DNA from 2 places in the Corynebacterium sp. TUM25015 genome. Region 2 is predicted to be linked to the other one. Evidence: predicted binding sites of a transcription regulator. Region 2 holds the regulator's gene; the other holds the start of a gene.
What was found. The regulator LexA, encoded in region 2, represses DNA repair genes until DNA is damaged. The targets are predictions, from matches to a motif close to CGAACANNTGTTCG.

Region 1 (3,754 bases), 200 kb from region 2:
ATTGGCTGGTCTTTTGCAGTCGCTTTGTCATCCACCTCGCCAACTACACGAGCCTGTTTTATCTGCTGTATTACCTGCGCGACCACATCGGCGTACCGGATCCGGATGCGGGCGTGCTGGCGCTCACCGTCTTGTATGCGGTGTTCACGATCATCACGGCGATCGTCAGCGGCAATCTTTCCGATCGCTTGGGACGGCGCAAGATTCTGGTTATCACTTCCGCTTTCGGAGTCGCCATGGCCACGGGCTTGATGACGGTCGCCAGCGGCATGGGTCTCGTGTATGTCGCGGCGGCACTGCTGGGGATTAGCTGGGGCGTGTTCAGTAGCGTGGATCAGGCCATGGTCAATGAGTCGCTGCCCAGTAAGAAGAACCGCGCGCGCGACGTATCACTCATGTCGCTCACCCAGGGAGTGAGCAACATGTTCTGCGGCGGTCTGGCCGCCCTTGCCCTAAGACATTTCGACTATCCGGGAATGTTCCTTATGTGCAGCATCATCTGCATCGTCGGTGCTGTGATGGTGCTGCCTGTGACCTCCTCAAAGTAAAGACTAGAACGGTGGTTCCTCTTCGCTGAATGTGCGCGCCACCCGCGCTTTCCGAACACCCCGTTCGGCGAAAGTCTCGCGAGTCAACGGCCCGCCGGGCACGGTCACGATCTCGTGGCCGTCTCCATGAGAAGTCCACACCTCCGTGCCATCCGCATGCAGCTCGATGTCCCAAGTGCCGGCTGTTTTCAGGCGATGGTGCGTGCGACACAGTAGATGCATGTTCGCAGTGGTCGTCGGCCCTCCATTCGCATGGCGATGCACATGATCGACATCACAGGCGTATCCCGGAACGTCGCACCCCGGAAAGCGACAGTGCCCATCACGCCCGGTTACTGACGCCCGCAGCAGCTCCGTCGGCTGGTAGCCCTTCGTCGCGGTATAGCCGGGGGCTGCCAGGTGAGTGACCTTCGCGAGCCACTTACGGCTGGCAACGTCGCTCAACCAATGGTCTTCAGCGAATACCCCGCCGGGTTGTGGGTCGACGGCCTTATATAGGTTTAAAGTGACCTCGGTGGTGATGTTCTGTTCGAGCATCGCCAGAAAGGCCTCGCCCATCGTGCAACTGTGCCTCTTAGAGGCCGCCTTAACAGCCTTGTGCAACTCCACGCCCTTCAGCCGCGGAACGGTCAGGGTAAAGACCGTTGTTTCGCATCTGCTGCGGTCTATAAAAAGCTCAGGAGAGTTTGTATCCATGGGCGGAATGTGATCCGGCCGGCCAATGACTGCTTTGATCTTGTTGTAAACCGCTCGTGGTGTGGGCACTTGCTGATTCGGACGGGTGGGTCTCAACGCCTTGAGGATCTCTTCTTCCACGTCGGCCCGTTCGCCGGGCGCGACTGCTTGAACCGCTTCGGTGACCTGCTGTATGTGCCGAATCGAAAATGCTCCGCACCGGAATAGCTCGTGAATACGCGGGAAAGCCTGAAGCATCAGGCCTGCGTCAGCATAGTTGGTAGCTACCACTTTGCTAATACCGAAGCGCACCGCAATCTTGGAAACATGATCCGGAACGAGGTCGTCGGGCGCCGGAGTAGACTGCTCCACCATAGTCAAATGGGTCAGGTTCAATGACCGCGATGTGACAGTCAACGGGTCATCGGAACACGCAAGGCGGTAGTAAGGCTCGGCAGTATCGGGAGGTCTTGTGACTGTATTGGCAGTGGTGAGTGTGGTGGTCATACACATCCCCTTTTGGTGAACTAACAATAGTTTAGAACACCCGTTCTACATTAGTCAATACCTTTACCAAATAAAATGCTAACTCTTTAGTTTAAGTAGAACGCGTTTTCTAATTAGAAAGCCAACCTTCCAGCCCGCCGACATTCATGTACAAATGAAGGTATGAGCACTTTAGACCTCTCACAGGAAACCGTCCTCATCACAGGCGCCAGCTCAGGCCTAGGCAAAGAATTCGCCTCCCAGCTGGCAGCAAAGGGCGCAAATCTCGTGCTGGTCGCACGCCGTCAGGATCGGCTGCACAAGATTGCGGCCGAAATTAAGAGGCGTCACAAAGTAAAGGTCGAAGTTATAGCGAAGGACCTATCCGAACATGGCGTGGCCGGCGAGATTTCATGGGAGCTGTCCACGCGCGGGATCACGGTAACCTCGCTGATCAACAACGCAGGCTTCGCGAACTACGAGTCATTCAGCGACATCCCGACAGATAGCCTGCGCGCAGAAATCGCGGTCAATGTCCACGCACTAGTGGAACTGACTCACATGTTTCTGCCACGGTTCGAAGATCGAGGCAATGGGTTCATCCTCAATGTGTCATCCATTGCAGGGTTCCAGCCCTCCCCTGGCATGGTGGTCTATGGTGCGACGAAGGCGTTTGTGCTGTCGTTTACCGAAGGCCTATACGCAGAGCGAAAGGGCTCTGGCGTGCGAATCATGGCGCTGTGCCCGGGGCCAACCGAGACGGAGTTTTTCCGAGTCGCCGGCAGTGACAGAGCCGACGGCGGGCTCAAGCGCATGAGCAGCCACGATGTCGTGACGGCGGGAATCGAAGCACTGCTGCGCAAGTCGCCGCCGCCGTCGGTAGTCGCGGGCGCGCGCAACAAGGTGCTAACAAGCATCTCGCAGCGCATGCCACGGCGCGTCATGACGGAAGCTATGGCGCGGATAATGAAGCGGCAAGGTTAAGAAGTAGCCGCTCGTCGCGTGCTACGAGCTGTACACCAACGGGCAGGCCATCTCTTCCTCTACCTGCGGGGATGTTCATCGCCGGATGCCCGGAAACGTTCCACAGCGCTGTGAAGGCAACCGAGGGCAAACTCGCGATCTGTGCCGCCAACATCCCCTTCCCGGAAAGCACACCAGCGCGCGCCGGGCGCGAGGCCACCGTTGGTGTAAGGAGCACGTCAACGTCCTCGAACACCCGATCCAGCTCCTCCCCCAGCTCGTCGGAGAACTTCTCCGCCCAACGCAGCACCGGCCCCTGGGCCCATGCACCTGCCAGGTGCGTAACTTTGTGGCGCCCCTCGATACGTTCGGGATACTCCAGCCCGGCGATCTCCTCCCGAATCCCCGCGAAGAACTGCGTGACGAAAGCCGCCGTCGGATCCTTGTGCCGCAGCGCATAGTCGCTCACAGTGTGTCCCAGCCCTCGCAGCTGATCGGCAACACGGCATACTGCCCGGACATGGTCGCGGTGTGGTGGGGTCAGTGGCGTTGCCGGTTGGAGGTTTACGCCAATCCTTAATGACGCCACCTCAGATTCGGTGGCTTCGGAGCCAAATAGGGCGTCAAAAAGAAGGGCGCAGTCGCGTGCAGTACGGGCGATGGGGCCAGCAGTGCCGAGGCGGCACCACAGTTCACCGGGGAGAGTACCGCGGGCGGGTTTGAGGCCAAAGAGACCGCAATGGGCCGAGGGGATGCGGATAGAACCGCCGCCGTCGCCACCAACGGCGAAGGGCACCCATCCAGCGGCAACGGCCGCCGCGGAGCCTCCGGAAGAGCCGCCTGGGGTGAAGCGTGGGTTGTGCGGGTTGCGGGTGATACCGCGAGCCTCCGACTCGGTGAAAGGGAAAGCGCCAAAGGCAGGCATAGTGGTTTTGCCCAGGATGATCGCACCGCTGGCACGGAGTCGGCGGACGATCTCGTCGTCGGAGGCCGCGGGCGTGGGGTTGGCATTGGTGCCGTAGGTCGTGGGCACCCCGCGGACATCAACTTCTTCCTTGATGAGCACCGGCACGCCATGCAGC
Region 2 (3,754 bases):
TGGTTGGGGTGGTGCGCTTTCCCGCCAGGCCGGTGGACGCGCTGGCTCCAATGGCGGTGTAGGTCTGCGCGGTCCCGGTGAGACGAAGATCGAAGCCGACCGTCGCCGCCTGCGCTCCGAGATGGCGAAGCTGCGCAAAGAAATTGCTGCAATGAAAACCTCTCGAGAGGTAAAGCGCGAGCGACGCGATTCTTCTGCGATTCCGCAGATCGCGATCGCCGGGTACACCAATGCTGGTAAGTCTTCGCTCATCAACGCATTGACGGGTGCGGGAGTACTGGTAGAAGACGCACTATTTGCCACCCTGGATCCGACCACCAGGCGGGCAAACCTGGCTGATGGTCGGTCCGTGGTTTTTAGCGACACGGTTGGATTCGTGCGTCACCTCCCCACGCAGTTGGTTGAAGCTTTCCGCTCGACCTTGGAGGAGGTTCTGGCAGCCGACGTGGTTTTGCACGTTGTGGATGGTTCCGATCCTTTCCCACTGGAGCAGATCAAGGCTGTGAACACAGTGATCGGCGGGATCGTCGAGGAATCCGGACAGGAGGCGCCACCGGAAATTCTGGTGGTGAACAAGATCGATACCGCGGATCCACTGGTGCTCGCCGAACTACGTCACCGAGTGCCGGATGCCGTCTTTGTATCGGCGAAAACAGGTGAAGGGATTGCCGAGCTGGAGGCTCAGCTGGAGTTGTTCCTGAATTCCCTGGATTCCCATGTCACGTTGCACGTGCCTTTTCACCGCGGCGATATCGTGGCCAAAGTCCACGAACTGGGAACGGTAATTGCAGAGGACTATGACGCAGAGGGAACGAAACTAGAGGTTCGTTTGCCGAATGTAGTGGCAGGGGAGTTGCAGGAGTTCAGAGCCGCAGACTAGCTGCCAAAGCTGACGTCGATACCGAGATTGCGCAGCTCGGAAACGTAGGGCTGTGGAGCGTCCTCGTCGGTCACGACGGCACTGATGTCCTGGATAGTTGCGAAGCTCACCAGGTAGTCCAGGCCAAACTTCGTGGAATCGCACAGTGCGACCACGCGGTCGGAGTTTGCCACCATAGAGCGCTTGATTGCTCCTTCTTGGGCATCGGGAGTGGATAGCCCGTGAACGATAGTAAGGGCATTGGTTCCAATGAATGCAACATCGGCATGGAGGACGCCGAGCGCGCGGGTGGCAAGGTCGCCAACGACAGCCTGAGACAGGGCGCGGACGTGCCCACCGATTAGTTGGACATCGCAACGGGGGGATTCCGCCAATGTGGTGGCAATAAAGAAAGAGTTCGTGACGATATTGAGCTTCGGTGCCATCAGCTTGGGATCGTTGGTGGCATTGGCTTCGGCGATGGCCTCGGCAAAGACGCCCGTGGTGGTGCCTGCATCGATGAAGATGGTGCTGCCTGTTTCCGGAAGGAGTGTTACTGCAGCTTTGGCGATTGCTCGCTTGGCTCCGAGAGATGCCTTTGAACGTGTGGCAAGAGTGGTGAAGTCTGTACGGAAATTCTGTGCCGGAACCGCTCCGCCGTGGATGCGGAAGAGCTCACCGCCGTCAGAGAGAATCGCGAGGTCGCGGCGAATTGTTTCCGCGGTGACGCCGAACTTCTCCGCCAGTTCATTCACAGTAACCCTGCCGTGAATGGCGGTGAGGGAGGCTATTTGACGGCGCCGTTCTGCTGATTCCATAGGCGCTACTTTAGTGCCAAGTGGGTCGGAGACGGCGGCGTCAGAACCAATAGGGGGGGAGCTAAATCTTGCGCAAAACCGCTGCGACCTTACCCAGGATGGTCGCCTCTTCGGCAGGAATAGGTTCGAACAGGGGGTTGTGGGGGATAAGCCACAGCCCGTCGGCATCCTTTTGGAACTCCTTTACGGTCGCCTCACCGTCGATCATGGCGGCGACGAAATCGCCGAACTCGGCGACGGCCTGGGAGCGAACCACGACCCAGTCTCCGTTGAAGATGCCGGCATCATGCATAGACTCGCCCACGACCTGCAACAAGAAGAGCTCTCCGTTACCTACCAACTCCTGTGGTAGTGGGAAGTGAGCCTCAACATTTTGCTCTGCAAGGATCGGGGCGCCAGCGGCGATCTGCCCCACAACCGGGACGTAGGTGGCCTCTGGCATGAGCTCTCCGTCGTCGGAAGTCGGGGGCGGAGTAGCTGCTTGCGGCGTGGGTTTAGTCTGGGCTGGGAGCTGCCCACCGTCGAAGGAGCGCACATCAACCGCGCGAGGTCGCTTGCCATCGCGGCGTAGATGTCCGCGCTTCTCCAGCTGGGTGAGATGATAAGAAACCGATGACGTCGAGTGCAGTCCTACAGCATCGGCAATTTCGCGAATACTTGGCGGGTAACCGCGGATGACCGTCGAATCGCGAATGACTTCGAGAATGCGGCGCTGGCGAGTGCTTAGGGCTGGCTTCTTGCCGTCCTTCTGAGCTTGCTTCTCCGCACGCTTGTCAGCCTCGGACTTCGGAGGACGCCCAAGCTTGGGGCGAGGGGAAGGACTTTCGGTGGGTTGGTCGGTGGACACGGTTATACCTCATTCCGGCGGGGTCTCTTTATCGGTATTTCGCGATCTGCTTCCACACTACCCGAAATAGAACGCATTTCTAGTATATGTGTTCGAAAAAGTTTAGATTTGTCTAGACATGTTCGAACATGCGTGCTAAATTCTGTACTGTGTTCGAGATTCGAACAGATGATCTAGAAATCAGAATTTTTGAAGTTCCCTGTCGGGCGTGAATGGTTCACTAGGGTAACAGCCAAGGGAATAAGACGTAGGCGCTAAGAGGCTTTGCTGATTAGCCTTACGTCGCATTGTAAAGGAGTAGCCACATGACCACCTCGATCATCCGTCCCGCAACTACTGTCCAGTCTGCATCGCATGTCCGTGTGCTTCCTGATGATCGGGTTGCGCCACCGCGTAGGCCTCAAGTTCTTAAGCCTAATTGGGAAGCACTGGATTCTAGGGGTAATTCGAACACCTTTGGGTATTCTTCTGCACCTGTTGCGCGTTCGATTCCGCGCCGCAAGATGGATCGCATCTCCGGCGCAAACGAATGCCTGTTCGACAATCAAATGGGGTGGGTAGATAGAGTTCGCGCACGAACGGAGCGAATCATTCACTCGCCTGGTGGAACTGCGGTCTCCCTTGGAGTGATGTCCACGCTGCTTGGGTTTGCGCCTCTTCTCATCCCATAGTTCAGCTTCTGCGTCGGGGGAGGGGCGACTAAGCTGAGAAGGGTGTTGTGCCCCTCCTGTAGCTCAGATTCATCCCGCGTTGTTGATTCGCGATCCATTGAGATGGGTGTTTCTATCCGACGTCGTCGCGAATGCAGTCAATGCCAGACCCGCTTCACCACTATTGAAAGGTCTGTTCTGTTGGTAGTGAAGCGCAATGGCGTGACCGAGGAATTCAGTAGAGAAAAGGTTATCAAGGGCGTGCGTCGGGCATGTCAGGGGCGCGATGTCTCCGACGACGCATTAAAGCGTCTGGCACACGAGGTGGAACAAGCCGTCCGAGTGACACATGGTTCCCAAGTACCCGCAAACCAGATCGGCCTGGCGATCTTGGATCCACTCCGAACCTTGGACGAGGTGGCTTATCTCCGTTTCGCCTCCGTGTATAAGTCTTTTAACTGTGCCGAAGACTTCGAGCAGGAAATCGAATCGCTGCGTGCCCACCGCCAGTCTCTAGCCCAGCATCCTGAAGTGTCTGAAGGCGACGACAGCTAACGGATCTTCTCCAATTTCTTACGGA

Region 1: a site for LexA is predicted at 1,764-1,777, ahead of AC06DS_RS07710 (HNH endonuclease signature motif containing protein). Genes of this name have one in related genera too.

The regions. Positions count from the first base shown of each region.
Region 1 is NZ_CM150783.1:1,703,189-1,706,942, reverse strand. Features, by position in the region: gene AC06DS_RS07715 (MFS transporter) at 1-548, shown strand, start outside; gene AC06DS_RS07710 (HNH endonuclease signature motif containing protein) at 552-1,730, opposite strand; gene AC06DS_RS07705 (SDR family NAD(P)-dependent oxidoreductase) at 1,893-2,693, shown strand; gene AC06DS_RS07700 (amidase family protein) at 2,662-3,754, opposite strand, start outside.
Region 2 is NZ_CM150783.1:1,903,343-1,907,096, reverse strand. Features, by position in the region: gene hflX (GTPase HflX) at 1-880, shown strand, start outside; gene AC06DS_RS08640 (DeoR/GlpR family DNA-binding transcription regulator) at 877-1,677, opposite strand; gene lexA (transcriptional repressor LexA) at 1,739-2,524, opposite strand; gene nrdR (transcriptional regulator NrdR) at 3,238-3,729, shown strand; gene hrpA (ATP-dependent RNA helicase HrpA) at 3,726-3,754, opposite strand, start outside.